4 regions of the Polymorphospora sp. A560 genome follow, and region 3 is predicted to be linked to each of the others. Evidence: riboswitches for the same ligand, from Rfam matches in the RefSeq annotation. Region 3 holds a riboswitch; each other region holds the start of a gene.
The links. A riboswitch is a leader RNA that binds a small molecule or an ion and turns the genes downstream of it on or off. The one in region 3 is predicted to bind cobalamin.
Positions count from the first base shown of each region.

Region 1: linked by a shared signal. The riboswitch ahead of QCD66_RS03095 (LPXTG cell wall anchor domain-containing protein) and the one ahead of metE (5-methyltetrahydropteroyltriglutamate--homocysteine S-methyltransferase) in region 3 are both predicted to bind cobalamin.
Region 2: linked by a shared signal. The riboswitch ahead of QCD66_RS03140 (peptidase) and the one ahead of metE (5-methyltetrahydropteroyltriglutamate--homocysteine S-methyltransferase) in region 3 are both predicted to bind cobalamin.
Region 4: linked by a shared signal. The riboswitch ahead of QCD66_RS19955 (ribonucleoside-diphosphate reductase subunit alpha) and the one ahead of metE (5-methyltetrahydropteroyltriglutamate--homocysteine S-methyltransferase) in region 3 are both predicted to bind cobalamin.

Region 1 covers NZ_CP122282.1:664,413-669,299, reverse strand. The annotation lists gene QCD66_RS03100 (hypothetical protein) at 1-515, opposite strand, end outside; gene QCD66_RS03095 (LPXTG cell wall anchor domain-containing protein) at 608-2,077, opposite strand; cobalamin riboswitch at 2,167-2,290, opposite strand; gene QCD66_RS03090 (hypothetical protein) at 2,512-2,928, shown strand; gene QCD66_RS03085 (hypothetical protein) at 2,925-4,295, shown strand; gene QCD66_RS03080 (DNA alkylation repair protein) at 4,406-4,887, shown strand, end outside.
Region 2 covers NZ_CP122282.1:675,706-680,592, reverse strand. The annotation lists gene QCD66_RS03150 (class I adenylate-forming enzyme family protein) at 1-543, opposite strand, end outside; gene QCD66_RS03145 (class I SAM-dependent methyltransferase) at 540-1,205, opposite strand; cobalamin riboswitch at 1,588-1,727, shown strand; gene QCD66_RS03140 (peptidase) at 1,836-2,882, shown strand; gene QCD66_RS03135 (hypothetical protein) at 2,873-3,364, shown strand; gene QCD66_RS03130 (YfbM family protein) at 3,475-3,966, shown strand; gene QCD66_RS03125 (family 43 glycosylhydrolase) at 3,983-4,887, opposite strand, start outside.
Region 3 covers NZ_CP122282.1:5,206,875-5,211,761, forward strand. The annotation lists gene tnpB (IS607 family element RNA-guided endonuclease TnpB) at 1-607, shown strand, start outside; gene QCD66_RS23100 (hypothetical protein) at 620-751, opposite strand; gene QCD66_RS23105 (MerR family transcriptional regulator) at 748-1,185, opposite strand; gene QCD66_RS23110 (hypothetical protein) at 1,182-1,523, opposite strand; gene QCD66_RS23115 (class I SAM-dependent methyltransferase) at 1,679-2,338, opposite strand; cobalamin riboswitch at 2,445-2,657, shown strand; gene metE (5-methyltetrahydropteroyltriglutamate--homocysteine S-methyltransferase) at 2,773-4,887, shown strand, end outside.
Region 4 covers NZ_CP122282.1:4,468,582-4,473,468, reverse strand. The annotation lists gene QCD66_RS19960 (hypothetical protein) at 25-1,143, opposite strand; cobalamin riboswitch at 1,261-1,494, shown strand; gene QCD66_RS19955 (ribonucleoside-diphosphate reductase subunit alpha) at 1,623-4,037, shown strand; gene QCD66_RS19950 (ribonucleotide-diphosphate reductase subunit beta) at 4,058-4,887, shown strand, end outside.

The sequences.
Region 1 (4,887 bases), 3.6 Mb from region 3:
TGACCGCCCGGTGGCGGGCCGGCGGTGGTACGCGTCGGTGCCGGTGCCGCCGGCCGGCGGGGCGCCACGCGCGGCGGCGGGCTGCTGGACGAGGTCCGGTCCTTCGAGAACGACCAGCCCTCGAAGCTGCCCGATGGCGGGGTCCGGTTCAGCACCCCGAACTGGCTGTAGCTCCAGGTGCCACCGTTCGGCGCGTGCCAGTAGGACCAGTAGGCGCTGGCCGGTGGAGTGTCGATGCACGGTTCGCTCTGCGGGCCGGGCTTGCCCTCGATCCGGCAGATGAATCCCTCGCCCCACCGGGCGGTGCCGGTGATCTGGATGCCGGCGTTCTTCAACGCCGCCAGGCCGGTGGCCTGGTTGCCGGAGGCACACCTGATGATCGTGGCGCCGCCGAGTTCCCGGAAGTCGACGATCACCGTGACGCCGTTGGCGTCGGGGCAGTAGCCGGCGGTTCCGGCCGCGTAGGCGGGTGCGGGTGCGGTGGCGCCGGCAGCGGCGAGCACCAGCGCGGCCAGGGCCGCGCCGGCCGTCCGCAGCCCGACCCGGATCCCGGCCGCCGCCGGGTCGCGCCCGGCCGGTGTCGGCGGGAACCGGTCCGTCCGTGCGGTCACGCCCCCTCCCGGCGGCGCCGGCCGGCCACGACCAGCCCGGCCCCGGCGAGCATGACGACCGCGCCGAACGCGCCGATCGAGGTGACGTCGACGCCGGTCGTCGGCAGCCGTCCGCCACCGGACGGCGGTGGCGCCCAGGTCGTCGGCGCCGGGCTGGTCGGGCCGGTCGGCGACGGGGTGGCGGTACCGGTCGGGGTGGCGGTACCGGTCGGGGTGGCGGTACCGGTCGGGGTGGCGGTCGCGGTCGGGGACGGCGACGCGGTCGGGGAGGTCGTCGGGGACGCCGATCCGGTCGGGGTCGGGGTGGCCGTGGACGTCGGGGTCGGTTCGGTGCCGCCGGTCCCGATCTCGGCCAGCGACACCTTCGCCAGACCCAGCGCGGCCTGCCCGGTGGCCCGCCGCCACTGATCCGTCTCGTTCTCGGCGATGCCGCCCGAGATCGCGTCCGCGAGCGAGCCCGGGGTGTACGCGATCGCCCCGGCGTGCGCGGCCGCGGCCCCGCCACCGGCCGCCGTCAACTGCTGCGCGGCGACGAAGTCGGCGGCCCGGTCGGCCTCGGCGATGTGTCCGGCGGCGGCCAGCGCCTGGCCACCCAGGCCGGTGCTGTTGGTGTTGGAGTAATCGGTGCCCATCGAGCCCTGGAACGAGCCGTCGGCCTTCTGCTGGGTCAGCAGCCACCCGATGCCGGCGTCGGCGGCGGCCTTCGCGCCGGTGGCCCCTGCGGCGTCGGCCGCGAGCAGCGCCTGTACGGCCATCGCGGTCGTGTCGACGTCCTGGACCTGGCTGGCCACCGGCGCGCTGGTGCAGGCCGCGCCGTCGGTCGCCGGATTGAGCCGGAAGCCGCCGGCGACGCACTGCTGCTTGACGAGGAAGTCGACCGCCGGCTGCGGGGCACCGCCGGATCGGGCCAGGCCGAGCACCGCGAGGCTCTGCGCGAAGAGATTGCCGCCCTGCGTCGGCTGGTCGCCGTACCGGTCGAAGATCCAGCCCTGCACGGCTCCGGCGTCCGCGCCACGGATCAGGTCGAGGGTGCGGGCGCGCATGTCGTGGCTGCCGAACGAGGTCGGGTCCCGGCCGGCGACCACGGCGGCGACGAGAACCTTGGCCATCGAGCCGCTGATGAGGTAGTCGGGGGCCCAGTCGCCGCCGGTCGCGTACGAGTCGACGTTCGCCTCGACCGCGTCGGCGACCGCGTCGGCGGCGGCCGGCTCGGTGCCGGCGGCCTCCAGCGCGATCAGCGCGTCGATGGTCAGGCCCCAGTCGGTGCCGCCGAACGGACCCGCCAGGCGTCCGTCGGCCAGTTGGCCGGCCAGCCACCTGGCGGCGGCGGCGCTCTGCGCCGAATGCGGGTTGTCGGCGCGTACGGCGGCGGCCGGCGCGGGGGTGGGTGTTGTCGAAAGCGCGACGAGCAGCACCGCGCTCCCGGCGAGGGCCGGGGTGAGGGCCGCGAGAAGGCGACGGAGCATGGGACATGCCTTTCGGGAGCGGTGGTGAGCACCGCATCCCGGCCCGCAGGGGTCCGTCGATCCGGGCTCAACCTGTAGACCACGACAGTTGAGGCCGCTCGTCTCCGTGCGGGCATTCCGGCTCGTGGTGGAAGTCCACCACATACGGTTGCGGGTCAGCGCCGGCTTCACACCGGCTTCCCCCACGCGGAAACTCATTCAGTTGTGGGTAAGCCATTCTGGCTGGTAGCGAACCTTACGGTATCCAGCCACCCACGCCGCGTACATGAGGCACAGGTCACGACCTCGCATCGATGGCCACCGACGGTACGTCCGGTCCATGCGACCAGCGGTCCCGTCGGTGGCACCCGGTCGGACGATGGAGGACGGTGGCGCGCCGTTGCGACGATGTTGCCGAACGGGGTCGCGTCCGTCGGCAGATCTGGAGATCGGCAGTGAGCACTGATTCAGGCTGGAACGACTACCTGTCCACCGACACACCCGCCGTGGACGTCACACCGGTCGTCCCCACCGTCGAACCCGCCGCCGTGCCGGAACCCGCCGCGACGATCGTGCAAAGTGAACTGACCAGCGCCACCAGCGACCAGCAGTGGTCGGACTGGCACGCGGACAACAGCGCCTCGTGGGCCGACTCGGCGCAGAGCTACGTCGACTACGCCCAGCAGAGCGCCGCACAGGGCTACTTCGACGCCGCCGACAGCGCGATGGACACCGCCGCCAACCACGCCTCGATCGCCGGCGCCAACCTGGACACCTCGATCGACTACCAGACCGCGGCGAACACCCACGTCGAGACGGCCGCCACCGAACTGGCCCCGTACGACGCCGGCCTCGGCTCCGCCACGGAATGACCTGGGCGGAAGCCGGGGAGGCCAGCGCCGGCCCGGCTGCCGGCACGCCCGGCCTCGAACCGGGGCGGTTGGCCGCCGGGGCGGAGCGGCGGGTCGCCGTACCGCCCAGCGTCGCCCGTCAGCACCTGCTGCGCACCATCCGGGAACTGTCGTTCGAGCTGCGGACCGAGCAGCTCAGCGTGCTGGAGGCGGTGCGCGGCTCGAAGCTCGGCGGGGTCACGCTGGCACCGGGCAAGCTGCCGGTGAGCCTGCGGATCGGGCTGGAGGCGGCCGACACCGGCTGCCGCATCGTCGTCCTGCTCGCCGACCGCTGGCCCGGCAAGGTCGGCCGCAACTGGGGCGCGACCAGCGCGTACGTCGAACTCTTCGGCTCCGTGCTGGCCGCCGTCGACGGCGCGCTGACCCGGCTCGACCCGTCGGCGGCGGGCTCGTTCACCCCGTGGTGGCGCGACACCGGCACCGGCGACGTCGCCATCATGCAGAACGCCGCCAGCCACGCCGCCCAGGCACAGGCGGCCCTGTCGCGGCACACGTCGCGGCTGCTCGACGGTGGTTCGGCACCGCCCCGGGGGGCGTCGGTCAGCCGGTCCGGTGTGGACACCTTCGTCTTCGAGACGGCGGACGCGGTCGCCGAGGTGCCGACCGAACTGGCCGACGGCATGCTGATGGTGGGCACGCTGGTCACCAGCCGGCCCGGCGCGATGCCACCGGCACTCGTCGCACAGGTGCAGTCGCTGGTCTTCCGGGTCGAGGAACACCTCGCCGCCGACGGCCGGGCTTCGCTGTTTCCCGCCACCCCTGAGGATGTGCCGGTGGTGACCTTCCTGCACCAGCAGGCCCGGCTGCGTGGCCTGCTGCCGGTCCGCACGCTGCGGACCTGCACCACCTGCCGGCTGGAGAAGGTGACCAACCCCGAACTCGAACGGCTCCAGGAACGGACCCGACGCACCCGCGACCTGGCGACCGGCATCAGCGCGGTGGTGACCCCGTACGTCCTGGCCGGCCGGCTGGTGCAGTTGAACAGCAAGGGCCCGGAGTTCGCCTGCCCGCGCTGCCAGGGTCTGGACGCCGACGAGACCGTGGTGACGTACTGCCAGCGCTGCGGCGACCGGCGGGCCGAGACGGCACTACGCGCGTGCCCGAAGTGCCAGTTCGACTTCCGCTCGCTGCTGCCCGCCGAACAGGTGTGGCGGCCACGGACCGCCGGGCCGGACGTCGGCACCGGGCCGGCGGCGGTGGTGGCCGGACCGGCGGCGCCGCTGAAGGTTCCGGACGACTTCCCGCCGGCACACCCGCGCCCGCCGAAGGCGCCACGGCCGGCGCGCCCGGAAGTTCTCCCGCCTCCCTCCGGACCGCCGGCGACCTGAGCACGCCCGCCGTGCGAGGATCGGGCCGGCCGCTGGCGGCGGAGAGCCTCGCCGGTGCCGGCCGGCGCCGCCGGAAGCCGGCGACCGCGGCGAGCACGAAAGGTCAGCCGATGCCCACCGCCGACGAACTTCTCAACGCGACCGCCGTCGACGGGCTGGCGCGCTGCCTGCTCGACGTGGCACCGGGGCATCCGCTGCCGGCGTTGCGTCGCACGGCGGCGGCACTGGAGGGGCGGACGCTCAGCGAGCGGTGCCACGACGTACGCGACGCGCTGCTGACCGATCTGCCGGACGACTACGACGGGTTCGCGGCGGTCGTACGTGCCGCCCTGGAGCGGCCCGAATTCACCGGGTGGATGATCTGGCCGGTCACCGAGGCCGTCGCGCGGCGCGCGCTCGACGCCGGGCCGGCCGACCGTTTCGACGCCGGACTCGCCCTGCTCGCCGACCTGACCCCGCGGCTGACCGCCGAGTTCGCGGTCCGGTCGTTCCTCGCCGCCGACCTCGACCGCACGCTGGCCGTGGCACAGGAGTGGACCCGGCACCCGGACCCGCACGTGCGGCGCCTGGCCAGCGAGGGCACCCGCCCCTA
Region 2 (4,887 bases), 3.6 Mb from region 3:
GTCGACGTCGGCGATCCAGCGACGGCGCTCCCGCACGAACTTGTCCTGCCGCCAGGCCATCAGCTTCGGGAAGCCGGTGGACCCGGAGGTCCACAGGGTGCGGAAGATCCGGTGGTGCACCTCGGTGGCGGGCTCCGCGAGCGGGTCGGCGGCGCCCAGCTCGTCGAGGCCCACGGTGGGCGGCCCGGGCGGCAGCTCGCGGTGACCGTCGGTCACCACCAGGACCGGCTCGGTACGGTCCAGCGCGGTGCGCAGGTCGGCCGCGTCGAAGTTGCCCATCAGCGGTACGTAGCGGGCGCCGAGCCGGGCCACGGCGATGATCAGTGCGACGTATCCGATGCTGTTGCGCATGGCGAAGGCGACGCTGTCGTCGGCGCGTACGCCCCGGGCGGCCAGGCCGCCGGCCAGGCGGTCGACCAGCGCGACCAGTTCGGTGTAGCTGACCGCGTCTCCTCCCGTGGTCTCGACGGCGGGTGCGTCGGGGCGGGCCGCGGCGACCGCGCGTACGGCCGTGTAGAGCGTGTCCGGGTCTTCGGCGGTCATGCCGTCCACCCGGCGTACGTGGCGAACCGCCAGTCCTTGGCCAGGCAGTCGACCTGCGCGTAGCCGGCCTGCCGCAGCCAGTCGAGTTGGGTGTCGACGTCGATGCAGATGTCGTGCTTCATCCGCTCGCGGCCGGCGGCCCACTCGTCGGCCGGCGTCTCGGAGTCGTGCACGTGCTTCTCGTGCTGGCGGTCGTAGAGCGCCTCGATCGCCGGGGTGGGCGCGAGCACCTGCTCGACGTTGACGAACAGGCCGCCCGGGCGCAGTACGTCGCGGATGCGGGCGAACAGGTCGCGCTTGCCCTCGTGCGGCAGGTGGTGGATCGCCAGGCCGGAGACGACGGCGTCGAACGGGCCGACCGGCAGCGGGTCGGTGAGGTCGGCGACCAGCGTGCGAACGTGCTCGACGGTCTCGAAACGCTGCACGGCCTTGGCCAGCATCGGCTGCGACCGGTCGACGAGGAGCAGTTCGGCGTCGGGCAGCCGCTCCAGCAGCGCCGCGCTGAGCAGGCCGGTGCCGGCGCCCAGGTCGAGGATGCGGGGCCGGCGGGGCACCGACATGGCGACCACGCTGACCGCGCTGCCGTAGAGGAGGTCGAACGACGGGATCAGTTGCCGCCGCAGCGCGTCGAAGGTCGCCGGATTCCAGAGTTCGGTGGTCACAGGTCTCCCCCCATCAGCCTTACGGCAATGGATCGGTCAGGGCTGGGCGGTGGCCGAGCTACGCCACAATGGGCGGCCGGATTCGCGCCAGACATTGACCGTGGTGCAGTGGTTTCACCCGGTCCCCCTGCTTGCCGAGATCCAGAAAGAATGCACCCGGCAGCAATGCCACCTGGCCACGTCGCCGAGCATCACTATAGACGATGATCATTCAGTTAGAAACGGGTAGATCATCTGACGAACCCGACGGATACGGGCCCTTCGAATTCACGTCCGTCGCACCGTTGCCATATTGCGGAGAGTGACTGTCGGGAGGGTGACATCCGGGGTGGCACATGCCACCCACCAGCGGATTGACAGCGGGTGGGCGACTCCGAAAGACTTACCGTCCACAACAGAAGATGCGTGCACCGTGGGGGAAGTCCGGTCGAAGTCCGGCGCTGGCCCGCAACGGTAGGCCGTCGAGCACTGCATTGTGCCCGGCGGTGAGCCCGAATGCCCACCTGCGCGCAAACCCGCTCCTCACCCGTCGTGGCCCACGGGACGGAGTCCGGATAAATCCCCACCGCGCACCGTGAGCGCAGGGACCTCCGGCCTCGTTACCTTCGGGCCGGAAAGGCGTGCCCACACATGGTCCGCTCGCTATCCCGGCACAAACTCCCCGCCCTGCTGTGCGGCGTACTCGCCGCCGCCCTGACCGTCGCGGCACCGGCCGCCGCGGCCGCCGCCCCGCCGACCCTGAGCCGCTCCGACGCCGCCGCCGGCTGGCTGGCCCGGCAGATGGTCGACGGCGAGCGCTTCGAGACCGAGTTCGGCGGCGTCAGCTACCCCGACCAGGGCCTCACCATCGACGCCGTCTTCGCGTTCGCCGCCGCCAAGGTCGCCGACGAGAACGGCGCCAAGGCGCTCACCTGGCTCGCCCGGCCGGAGATCCTCACCGGCTACGTCGGCGACGGCAGCACCGAGGCTTACGCCGGCGCCACCGCCAAGCTCACCCTCGCCGCCCAGGTCCGGGGTGTCGACCCGACCGCGTTCGGCGGCGTCGACCTGGTCGCCCGACTGCGCGGCCTGGAAGACCCGTCCGGCCGGTTCTCCGACCGGTCCGCGTGGGGCGACTACAGCAACGCCTTCAGCCAGTCCTTCGCTCTGCTCGCCCTCGACCGCACCCCGGCCGGCGCCCCCGCCACCGCCGCCGCGTTCCTGGCCGGCAGCCGCTGCGCCGACGGCGGCTACCCGCTGCTGTTCGCGCAGGCCACCTGCGTCAGCGACGTCGACGCGACGGCGCTGGCCGTGCAGGCCCTGCTGGCCGTCGACCGGTACGCCGACGCGGCGGCCGGGCTCGCCTGGCTGACCGGCGTACAGGCCGCGAACGGCTCGTTCGGCAACGCGGCCGGCGAGCCGAACGCCAACAGCACCGGTCTCGCCGCCCAGGCGCTGTGGGCCGGCGGGCGGCTGATCGCCGCCGCCAGGGCGAACATCTTCCTGCTCGGGCTCCAGGTCGGCTGCTCCGGCCCGGTGGCCGACCGTGGCGCGGTCGCGTACACCGGCGCCGGCTTCGACCCGGCCACCGCACCCCGGGCCACCGCCCAGGCCGTCCCGGGGCTGGCCGCGGTCGGCTTCGCGAAGCTCTCCGCCACCGGCGCCCGCGGCGCCGCGCCCACCCTGGCGTGCCGGTGAGTACGGCGATCGCGCGGACCCGACGCTGGGCCGCGACCCTCGCCGCGCTCCTGGTGCTGACCGCCGGCCTCACCGTCGCCGAGCCGGCACCCCGGGCCGCGCACGCCGCGGCCTGCGTCGGGACGACCGGCGTCACGGTCGTCGTCGACTTCACCGCCTTCGGCGGGTCGATCGAGGTACGGTGCGCGCCCGGCGACCCGGCCACCGGGCTGGCCGCCCTCCAGGGCGCCGGCTTCGCCGTCACCGGTACGGCCCGGTGGGGGCTGGCGTTCGTCTGCCGCCTCGACGGGCTGCCGACCGCTGCCACCGAACCGTGCGTCAACACCCCGCCGGCCAGCGCGTACTGGTCGTACTGGCACGCGCCGGCCGGCGGCAGCTGGTCGTACAGCACGCTCGGCGCCAGCAGCTACAACCCGGCACCGGGCACTGTGGAGGGATGGTCGTTCGGGTCCGGCGCGGCCCCGGGCATCTCGCCCCCGTGATCCGCTGACGATCCGGGCCGGGCGGCTTCCCCCCGCCCGGCCCGGATGTGTCGGCCCGGTCCCGTACCCTCCCGCCAGGCATTTCGGGTTCCGGTGGAGGAGAACGGGTCATGAGCAGTCTCGGTGTGCACTTCGCGATCGACGAGGAGGCGGCGGCCCGGCTGCTGTCGGCCGACGACGACGCGGCGGTGATGGCGATCGTCACCGGGATCGAGGAGGCCTGGGACGAGGTCGACCACTGCGAGACCGACAAGGCCTGGGACGCGATCCACCGCTGCCTGACCGACGGCCTGCTCGGCTACGACAACGGCGACTATCCCCTCAACGCGGCGGTCCTCGGCGGTCTCCAGGTCCACGAGGACGACGACTACATCGTCGGCCTCCTCACCCCGGACCGGGTACGCGACGTCGCCGAAGCGCTCGTCCCGGTCGACCGCGACCGGCTGCTCGCCGGCTACCGGGCGATCGACGTCGAGGACTACGGCGTGAACCACGGCGCCGAGGACTTCGAATACACCTGGGCGAACTTCACCGATCTCGTGGCCTTCTTCCAGCGCGCCGCCCGCGACGGCAAGCACGTGATCTTCACCGTCGACCAGTGAGCGTCAGCGACCGCTGTCACTCCAGGTGGAACGTTGCCGACCCCCGTTCGGCGGCCGTGCCCACCGGCTCGATGAACAGCAGCCCGGTGCGGTGGCGGACGTACCGGCCGGGGAAGTTCCCCGATTCGAGCGAGATCCCGGCACCGTCGGCCAGTCCGGGCCGGCGTACGAAGCTCGCGTCGGCCCGGAACAGGGCCGAGCCGTCGTCGCGCTCCAGGTGGATCTCGTAGTTGCGGTGCCGCAGGTAGTGGCCGGGGAAGTTGGTCGACTCCAACGACACCGACCCGGCGCCGGCCAGGCCGGTGACGATCCGGAACTGGGAGTCGGCCAGGTTCGTCACGTTCGGCTCGACCCGGCCCCGGTAGGCGGAGTGGCGGACGAAGTTGGCGGGGAGGTCGTGCGAACGCAGCCGTACCGGGGTCGCGCCGTCGGGGACCGGGATGCCGAAGTTGGGCGTGCCGTCGGCGTTCCAGTACAGCTTCTGGATACGGGTCCGCCGGTTCGGGTCGTTGAGCGGGTCGCCGCTGATGTCCCGGTAGTTGCGGTCGTGGTAGACGAGGATGTCGCTCTGCCCGTCGTCGGACGTGGTGAACGAGTTGTGGCCGGGACCGTACTGGCCGGTGGCGGCGTTGCTGGCGAAGACCGGGGTCGGGCTCTTCGTCCAGGACGCCGGGTTGAGCAGGTCCGCCGTCGCGGCGGCGGTCAGCAGGCCGAGACAGTAGTTGGCATCTGTCGCGCTGGCCGAGTAGGTCAGGAAGATCCGGCCGTTGCGCTGGATCACCGCCGGTCCCTCGGCCACCCGGAAGCCCCGGGTCTCCCAGTCGTACGTCGGCACGGTCAGCCGGGTCACCGGGCCGGTGATCGTCCACGGGTCGGCGCCCATCCGCGCCAGGTAGAGGTTGGAGTTGGTGGCGATCCCCG
Region 3 (4,887 bases):
CCGGCGCGCCGGCCGACGTGCGTCGAAGCGGTGGGAACGTGCGGCGGCCCGGCTCGGCCGGGCACACGCCCGGGTGGCGAACCTGCGCCGCGACGGGCTGCACAAGCTGACCACCCGCGTCGCCGCCACTGTCGGCACGGTCGTGGTCGAGGACCTCAACGTCTCGGGCATGCTCGCCAACCGCAAGCTGGCCAGGCATGTCGCCGACGCTGGTTTCGCGGAGATCCGCCGCCAGTTGGCGTACAAGACCTTGTGGAACGGTGGCCGGCTGCTGATCGCCGATCGCTGGTATCCATCCTCGAAGACCTGCTCGGGCTGCGGCACGGTGAAAACCAAGCTGGCCCTGTCCGAGCGTGAGTACGTGTGTCAGGCGTGTGGTTTGGTCATCGACCGCGACCACAACGCCGCCGCGAATCTGGCCGCCCTGGCGGCTGAGTTCGACACTGCCGGGAGTGGCCCGGTGGCAGCACGTGGAGCCGACCAGAAGACCCGCGTACGCGGGCGGGTGGCCGTGAAGCGTGAACCCGGCACGACACCAGTCGGTCAGACCGGGACCGTCCCGCCGCAAGGCAGGACTACCAATCGTGAGCTCACCAAAGCTCACTGAGAGGTAACGGGATCACGCAGCAGGCGGCGCGCAGGCGAGGGCGGCGGGACCGCCGGTGATCTTGCTGCGGGTGGGCGGGTCGCCGTCCGTCCGGTGCGGCTTGTGCCCGGGGCGACCGGCGGACGGCGGGACGGTCTGGTTCACGCGGGGTCTCCGTCGGGGTCGGCGGCGCTGCCTATGGTCAGGAACGGGATCGGGCAGTCGGCGCAGGTGCAGTCGGTGAGGCTGTCGCAGCGGGCGTCGACGACCTCGACCAGGGTCGTCCGGATGGCGTTCAGGTCGGCGATCCGCGCGTCGATCTCGGCGATCTTGTCGATCGCGCGCTGTCGCAGGTCGGCGGTCGGGTGCCGGCGGCGGCCGGTGTCGAGAAGGTCGGCCACCTCGTCGAGGGTGAATCCGAGCCGCTGCGCCGCCTTGATCACCTGGAGCAGGGCGACGGTGTCCGGCGGGTAGAGCCGGTGGCCGCCGTTGGAGCGGGCCGGTTCGGCGAGCAGGCCCCGGCGCTCGTAGTAGCGCAGGGTCTGGATGTTCACCCCGGCCTGTTCGGCGACCTCGCCGCTGCGTAGCCCGGGGGTCACCGGGCCGGCCCGGGCGCGGCCGCGGCGGCCCGGCCGACCAGGGACCGCAGTACGTCGGCGTGGCCGGGTGGCACCCGCACGTCGAGGGTCAGCGGGCTGCCGTCGTGGGCCGGGCTGACGGTGAAGGTGAAGAACGAGCAGCAGCTCGCTTCGCGTGCGGTGAGGTCCCTTACCGCCGTTTCGAGGTCGGGCGGGCCGGCCAGGCGAAGTCGGGCGTGGGTCGGGGTGAGCGACTCGACGGCGCGCACGGCGGTGGTGAGCAGGGCGTCGAACTCGGCCAGCCGGGGCGGCCGGTCGGCGGTGGGCAGGCTACAGGCGTCCGGGACGACAAACGGCATCACAGCCTCCTCGTACGGGCGGTTCCGGTGCCGGGTCGGCGCCGGCCATCCGACGGTAAGCCTGTACCCGGGTACCGGATGCAACAGCCCGGACCGCCGCGCGCCCTCACCCGCGCGCCCGACGGGTCGGCGCCACCCGTCGGGCCGGCGGCCGGTCAGGGCAGTGACGGCTCCCGTCGCGCCCGCAGGACGATGTCGTTGCGGTGGTGCGTCCCCGGCGGCGCGGGAACCGTCCGTGGCCGGATCTCGTCGACCAGGACGGCCCAGTCGTCGTCGAGCAGCCCGGCGACCTCCCCGGGCTGGTAGAAGTCGGCCGGGTCGACGTCGAGGTCGTGCCGCGGCGGAAGATCGGCCAGATCGTGACTGACGACGAGCAGGGTTCCGCCGGGTGCGACCGTGGCCAGCAGGCCGCGCAGTACGGCGTGGCCCGGTTCGCGGCGCAGCGGGAAGTACTGGGCCGAGACCAGGTCGAACGGGCCGGCCGGTGGTGGCTCGGTGGCCAGGTCGACCCGGGTCCACGTCACCCGGCCGGTGTCGTCCCCGGCCGCGGCGCGGCGCAGGGCCACGTCCGAGATGTCGACTCCGGTCACCTGCCAGCCGCGCCGGGCCAGCCAGAGCGCGTCGGCACCCTCGCCGCAGCCGAGGTCGAGGGTGCGCCCCGGCCGCAGGTCGGCCACCTCGGCGACGAGGACGCCGTTGGGGTTGCCGCTGAAGAGCTGTTCCCGGCTGAGGTACCTGTCGTCCCAGAACTTCGCGTCCATGGTTACCACCCTCGGTTCGTCGGTGCCGGAGGTGACCGCCTCCGGCGCCAACATGCCGCACCCCGGACGGGTTGACAAAGAAGTTTGCGGAAACCGCAAAGTAGCACCCCGCCGTCCCGTACGTCGGACACCCTCACCCGGACACCGCCCGAAGGCCCGTACGATGGCGGACGGTGCTGGTTCGCCCGACCCGTGAGGGTGGGGCGTCGTAAGAGGGAACCCGGTGCGAGACCGGGACTGCCCCGCAGCGGTGAGTGGGAACGACCGCCGTCATCAGAGCACTGGACCGCGAGGTCTGGGAAGCGACGGCCAGTAGGCGACCATCGGGTCACGCCCACGAGTCCGAAGACCTGCCAGCGCCGCGCACGCCGCCGGTGTGCGCCGCCGGCGGCCTCTCGGGAGGGCCAGGGCGGAAGCCGGTACCGACCCGTACCCTGCCTTCCCCCTCCCGTGCCCCGCCGGGCACCTCGAGGGGAAGGACCCATCCGTTGAGCACCGCATTCGGCCAGAGCACCGTGCTCGGCTATCCGCGCATCGGCACCAACCGGGAGCTGAAGAGGGCCGTCGAGGCCTACTGGGCCGGCACCGTCGACGCCGGCGAACTGGAGCGCACCGCCGCCGGGCTACGCGCCGAGGTCTGGCGGACGCTGCGGGACGCCCGTCTCGACGCGATCCCGTCGAACACCTTCTCCTACTACGACCACGTGCTCGACACCGCCGTCGCCGTCGGCGCGGTTCCGGACCGGTTCGCCCGGCTCGGACTGTCCGAGCTGGACACCTACTTCGCCATGGCCCGTGGCGTCGACGCCGAGCCGGCGCTGGAACTCACCAAGTGGTTCGACACCAACTACCACTACCTGGTGCCGGAGATCGGCCCGGACACCGCCTTCGTCGCCGACCCGGCCAAGGCGCTACGCGAATACGGCGAGGCCCGCGAATTGGGCATCACCACCCGGCCGGTGCTGGTCGGGCCGGCCACGTTCCTGCTGCTGGCCAAGGGCGACGATCCGTTCGCCCGCCTCGACGACCTGGTCGAGGCGTACGCCGGGATCCTCACCGCCCTGGCCGACGCCGGGGTGGCCTGGGTGCAGCTGGACGAGCCCGCGTACGTCGCCGACCGCGCCCCGGCGGAGATCGACGCGCTGCGCCGCGCCTACACCCGGCTCGGTGGGACCGAACACCGGCCACGGATCTTCGTGGCCACCTACTTCGGCGAGCTGGGCGAGGCCCTGCCGGCCCTGCTGGACACGCCGGTCGAGGCGATCGGCGTGGACCTGGTCGCCGGGCGGGGCAACCTCGACCGGCTCGCCGCCGCGGGGCCACTGCGCGGCAGGACCATCGTCGCCGGCCTGGTCGACGGACGGAACATCTGGCGTACCGACCTGCGTGCCGCGGCGGCCGCCGGGGCGGCGGTCGCCGGGCTCGCCGACCACGTCGCCGTCGCCACGTCCTGCTCGTTGCTGCACGTCCCGGTCGACCTGTCCGTCGAGACCCGCCTCGACCCGCACCTGTACGAGCGGCTCGCGTTCGCCCGGCAGAAGGTGGACGAGGTCGTCCTGCTCGGCCGCGCGGTGCGCGACGGCACCGGGCACCTGCCGGCACCGCCGCGCCCGGCGCCGGCGGCGTGGCGGCACGACGACGTACGGGCCCGGCTCGCCGCGCTCGGTCCCGCCGACCGGCGGCGCGGCGACCACGCCGACCGGGCCGCCCGCCAGCAGGAGCGGCTGGGGCTGCCGGAGCTGCCGACCACCACCATCGGGTCGTTCCCGCAGACCGTCGAGCTGCGTAGGGCGCGCGCCGCCCACCGGGCCGGCACCCTCGACGAGGCCGGCTACACCCGGCGGATGCGTGCCGAGGTCGAGCACGTCATCCGGCTCCAGGAGCGGCTCGGTCTGGACGTGCTCGTGCACGGCGAGCCGGAACGCAACGACATGGTGCAGTACTTCGGCGAGCAACTCGACGGGTTCGCCGCCACCGAGCACGGCTGGGTGCAGTCCTACGGCTCCCGCTGCGTACGTCCGCCCATCATCTACGGCGATGTCGCCCGCAAGGCGCCGATGACCGTGGCGTGGTCCACGTACGCCCAGTCGCTGACCAGCCGGCCGGTCAAGGGCATGCTCACCGGCCCGGTCACCATCCTCGCCTGGTCGTTCGTCCGCGCCGACCAGCCGCTGGCCGACACCGCCGACCAGGTCGCGCTCGCCCTGCGGGACGAGTGCCACGACCTGGAGGCGGCCGGGATCAGGGTCATCCAGGTCGACGAGCCGGCGCTGCGGGAAACCCTGCCTCTGCGCGGGGCCGACCAGAGGACCTACCTGGACTGGGCGGTGGCGGCCTTCCGCCTGGCCACCAGCGGCGTCGCCGACGACACCCAGATCCACACCCACCTGTGCTACTCCGAGTTCGGCGAGGTGATCACCGCGATCGACGCCCTCGACGCGGACGTGACCAGCATCGAGGCGTCCCGTTCGAAGATGGAGGTCCTCGACGACCTCGCCGCGGTCGGCTACCGCCGGGGTGTCGGCCCCGGGGTGTGGGACATCCACTCGCCACGGGTGCCGTCCCACGCCGAGGTGGTCGAGGCGCTGCGCCGCGCCGTCGCG
Region 4 (4,887 bases), 740 kb from region 3:
TTCCCGGCGCCGGGCGGGGTGGTTTCAGGAGCCGTCGGGCAGCGCGGCCGCGTCGCGGGTGGCGTACGGGGCACGGTCGGCCGCCACCAGCAGCACCCCGATCGTCAGCCCGGTCGCCGACCCGACGGCCGCGTACAGCGAGTCGGTGTCGGCCGAGTTGACCGGGACACTGCCGGCGAGCGCGGTCGGCAGGGTCGCGATCGGCGTACCGAACATCAGCAGGAACAGCCAGAACATCGTCAGCACCGGATAGCCGATGGCCAGGAGGATGATCGTCGCGCCCTGCGCGTCCCACGCGGGCCGGCCGGCGGGCCAGCGCGCGGACAGCAGCGAGAGCCCGGCCAGCAGCACCACCCCGAGCAGCAGCGACGGACCCAGCCGCTCGTACGGCTCGACCAGCCGGATCCAGGCCGCACCGGCCGCGCCGAGCGCCAGCACGGCCGTGGCCGGCGCCAGCCGGCGGAGCAGGTGGTTCGGGATGGCCCGGTCGGCCGCCACGGTGCCGACACCGGCCGGTGCCGTCAGGACACCGGCGGCGAGCGCCGAACCGACCGTCAGCACGAGCAGTGTCCCGCTGACCGTGAGCGCGGCCGGCGTGAGCGCCGGCTCGGTGTCGGTCGGGGATTCGATGAGCGCCGCCAGCGGTGTCAGGGCCACGCCGACCGCGGCGGCGACGACCAGCGCCCGGCGGTCGGGACGGCGGGACCGTCGCCCGGTCGCCGCGACCGTGCCCACGGCCAGGCAACCGAGCACCGCCAGCGCGGTGGCCGCCGGCCAGCCGGCCAGGTCGGAGCGGTCCAGCGCCACGTCGGCGCCGATCCAGAGCAGGCCGGCGGTGACACCGGTCCGGGTGGCCCGCCGATCCCCACGAGCGGCCAGGACCAGCCCGAGTATGACCGCGACGATGGCCATGAAGCGCAGGTCGCGCACCCAGTAGGTGTTGTTCTCCGCGTACGCGTCCGGGCCGCTCGGCTCGGTGAGCGGCTGCAACACCGCCAGCCCGACCGCCCAGCCGACCGCTGCCGCGGCGGCGGCCACGATGCCGGCCAGCGACACGGCGCCCGCCGGCGACACGATGCCGGACCGGCGTGGGGCCTCGGTCGGGGGCGGGGGTTCGGACCCGCGTCGCCATCCTGCGCGCACGCGTGGACCGTACCGCACCGCGGTCGGTTCCGGGGCGCCCCCCGGCTCGGTCGTTTCGTGTCTCACGCGACACGCCGCGCCTAGATGTTGGGTGTGACTTTTGCGGGTCCCCTATATATGGTGTCCCCCGTAGCTGGTTCGGCCGCCCGTCCGGGGCGGTCGAGGCAAGAGGGAACCCGGTGCGAGTCCGGGACTGCCCCGCAGCGGTGAGTGGGAACGACAGCCGTCAGAAGCACTGGGCGCCACCCGGCCACGAGCCGGGCCGCCTGGGAAGCGACGGCCGGTAGGCGAACGCGGAGACTCCGCGCCGGCCCACGAGTCCGAAGACCTGCCAGCACACCGCGCACGCCCGTGCGCGGTGGTCCGAGGCCGCGCGGGACGGCCGACGCCATCGTGATCCTCGCCGGCCCGGCGGGGCCGTCGGTGTCGTCCGCGCGCCGCCATCCGGACCCCTGGACCGAAGTCGCGAGGAGAGTGTTGTGACGGTCACCGAGGTCGCCCCGGCACCGGCGGACGCCGGAGCGCCCGCTGCCAGGCGGACCCAGATGCAGGTGCGCAAACGTAACGGCTCGACCGAGCCGGTCGACGTCAACAAGATCGTCCGGGCCGTCGACCGGTGGGCCGACGACCTCGCCGACGTCGACCCGCTGCGGGTCGCGACCAGGACGATCAGCGGCCTGTACGACGGCGCCACCACCGCCGAACTCGACCGGCTGTCGATCCAGATCGCCGCCGAGATGATCGGCGAGGAACCGCAGTACTCGCGTCTCGCCGCCCGGCTGCTCGGCGCCTACGTCGACAAGGAGGTACGCGGCCAGGGCATCGCCTCGTTCAGCCAGGCGATCCGGCTCGGCCACGCCGAGGGGCTGATCGGCGACGAGACCGCCGAGTTCGTCCGGATCAACGCCCGCAAGCTCGACGACGCCATCGACCCCGACGGGCACCTGCGGTTCGAGTACTTCGGACTGCGCACCGTCTACGACCGCTACCTGCTGCGGCACCCGACCAGCCGGCTGGTCGTGGAGACCCCGCAGTACTGGCTGCTGCGGGTCGCCTGCGGACTGTCCACCAACCCGGCCGAGGCGATCGCCTTCTACCGGCTGATGTCGTCGCTGGCCTACCTGCCCAGCTCGCCGACGCTGTTCAACTCCGGCACCCGGCACACCCAGATGTCGTCGTGCTATCTCGTCGACTCGCCGCGCGACGAACTCGGCTCCATCTACGAGCGCTACGCCCAGGTCGCGCACCTGTCGAAGTTCGCCGGCGGGATCGGCATCTCGTGGTCCCGGGTCCGCTCGCGGGGAGCGCTGATCCGGGGCACCAACGGCAAGTCCAACGGCATCGTCCCGTTCCTGCGTACCCTGGACGCCTCGGTCGCCGCGGTCAACCAGGGTGGCCGACGCAAGGGCGCCGCCTGCGTCTACCTCGAACCGTGGCACCCCGACATCGAGGAGTTCCTCGAGCTGCGCGACAACACCGGCGAGGACGCCCGCCGTACCCACAACCTGAACCTCGCCAACTGGATCCCCGACGAGTTCATGCGCCGGGTCGAGGCCGACGGGGTCTGGTCGCTCTTCGACCCCGACGAGGTACCGGAACTGCCCGACCTGTGGGGCGAGGAGTTCGACGCCGCCTACCGCGCCGCCGAGGCCGACGGCCGCCACGTGCGCCAGGTCAAGGCCCGCGACCTGTACGGCCGGATGATGCGCACCCTCGCCCAGACCGGCAACGGCTGGATGACCTTCAAGGACGCCGCCAACCGGCTGTGCAACCAGACCGCCGAACCCGGCAACGTGGTGCACCTGTCCAACCTGTGCACCGAGATCATCGAGGTCTCCAGCGACACCGAGACCGCCGTGTGCAACCTCGGCTCGGTCAACCTGGCCGCCCACGTCGCCGGCGACGACATGGACTGGCCGAAGCTGCGCGCCACCGTACGCACCGCGGTCACCTTCCTCGACCGGGTCATCGACATCAACTACTACCCGAGCCCGGCGGCGGCGGCGAGCAACCCCCGCTGGCGCCCGGTCGGCCTCGGCGTCATGGGCCTGCAGGACGTCTTCTTCGCGCTCCGGCTGCCGTTCGACGCGCCCGCCGCCCGGGAACTGTCCACCCGGATCGCCGAGGAGATCTACCTGACCGCCCTGGAGACCTCCGCCGACCTCGCCGAGCGCGCCGGCCCGCACCCGGCGTACGGCCAGACCCGCGCCGCCCGCGGCGACCTCCAGCCCGACCTGTGGGGGGTCACCCCGACCCAGACCGACCGCTGGGCCGCGCTTCGCGAGCGCGTCTCCCGCTACGGCCTGCGCAACTCGCTGCTCGTCGCGATCGCCCCGACGGCCACCATCGCCTCGATCGCCGGCTGCTACGAGTGCGTCGAGCCGCAGGTCTCCAACCTGTTCAAGCGCGAGACGCTGTCCGGCGAGTTCCTCCAGATCAACACCGCGCTCGTCGGTGAGCTGAAGGCCCGGGGGCTGTGGACCGAGCCGGTCCGGGCGGCGATCCGCCGCGCCGAGGGCTCCGTGCAGGGCATCGCCGAACTGCCCGGGGACGTCCGCGAACTCTTCCGCACCGCCTGGGAGCTGCCGCAGCGGGCGCTGATCGACCTCGCCGCCGAGCGGTCGCCGTACATCGACCAGAGTCAGTCACTGAACCTGTTCATGAGCGCACCCAGCATCGGCAAGCTCAGCTCGATGTACCTCTACGCCTGGAAGTCCGGGCTGAAGACGACGTACTACCTGCGGTCGCGACCGGCGACCCGGATCCAGCAGGCGACCGTCGCGGTCACCCGCCCGGACGCCGCCATCCCGGCGCCGGCCGTGATCGTGCCGCCCGTCGACGAGGCGCTCGCCTGCTCCCTGGAGAACCCCGAGTCCTGCGAGGCCTGCCAGTGACCACCGAAACCCGTACCCCGATGCTGCTCGACCCGGGCATGGACCTGACCCTGCGACCGATGCGCTACCCGCACTTCTTCGACCGGTACCGCGACGCGATCAAGAACACCTGGACCGTCGAGGAGGTCGACCTGCACTCCGACCTCGCCGACCTGGCCAAGCTGTCGCCGGCCGAACGGCACCTGGTGAGCCGGCTCGTCGCGTTCTTCGCCACCGGCGACACGATCGTCGCCAACAACCTGGTGATCAACCTCTACCAGCACGTCAACTCCCCGGAGGGCCGGCTCTACCTGTCCCGGCAGCTATTCGAGGAGGCGGTGCACGTCCAGTTCTACCTGAACCTGCTCGACACGTACGTGCCCGACGACGAGGAGCGGTTCGCCGCGTTCGCCGCCATCGAGAACATCCCGTCGATCCGGCGCAAGGCCGAGTTCTGCTTCCGCTGGATCGACTCGATCTTCGAGCTGCGTGAGCTGCGGACCCGGGAGGACCGGCGGGCGTTCCTGCTCAACCTGATCTGCTTCGCCGCCTGCATCGAGGGCCTGTTCTTCTACGGCGCCTTCGCGTACGTCTACTTCCTGCGCTCGCGCGGCCTGCTCAACGGCCTGGCCTCCGGCACCAACTGGGTGTTCCGCGACGAGTCGATGCACATGGCGTTCGCGTTCGACGTGGTCGAGACCGTACGCCGCGAGGAACCCGATCTGTTCGACGACGACCTCGCCGAACAGGTCCGGCGGATGCTCGCCGAGGCGGTCGAGTGCGAGGTGCAGTTCGCCGAGGATCTCCTCGACGGCGGGGTGTCCGGGCTGTCGCTGCCGGACATGCGCGAGTATCTCCAGCACGTCGCCGA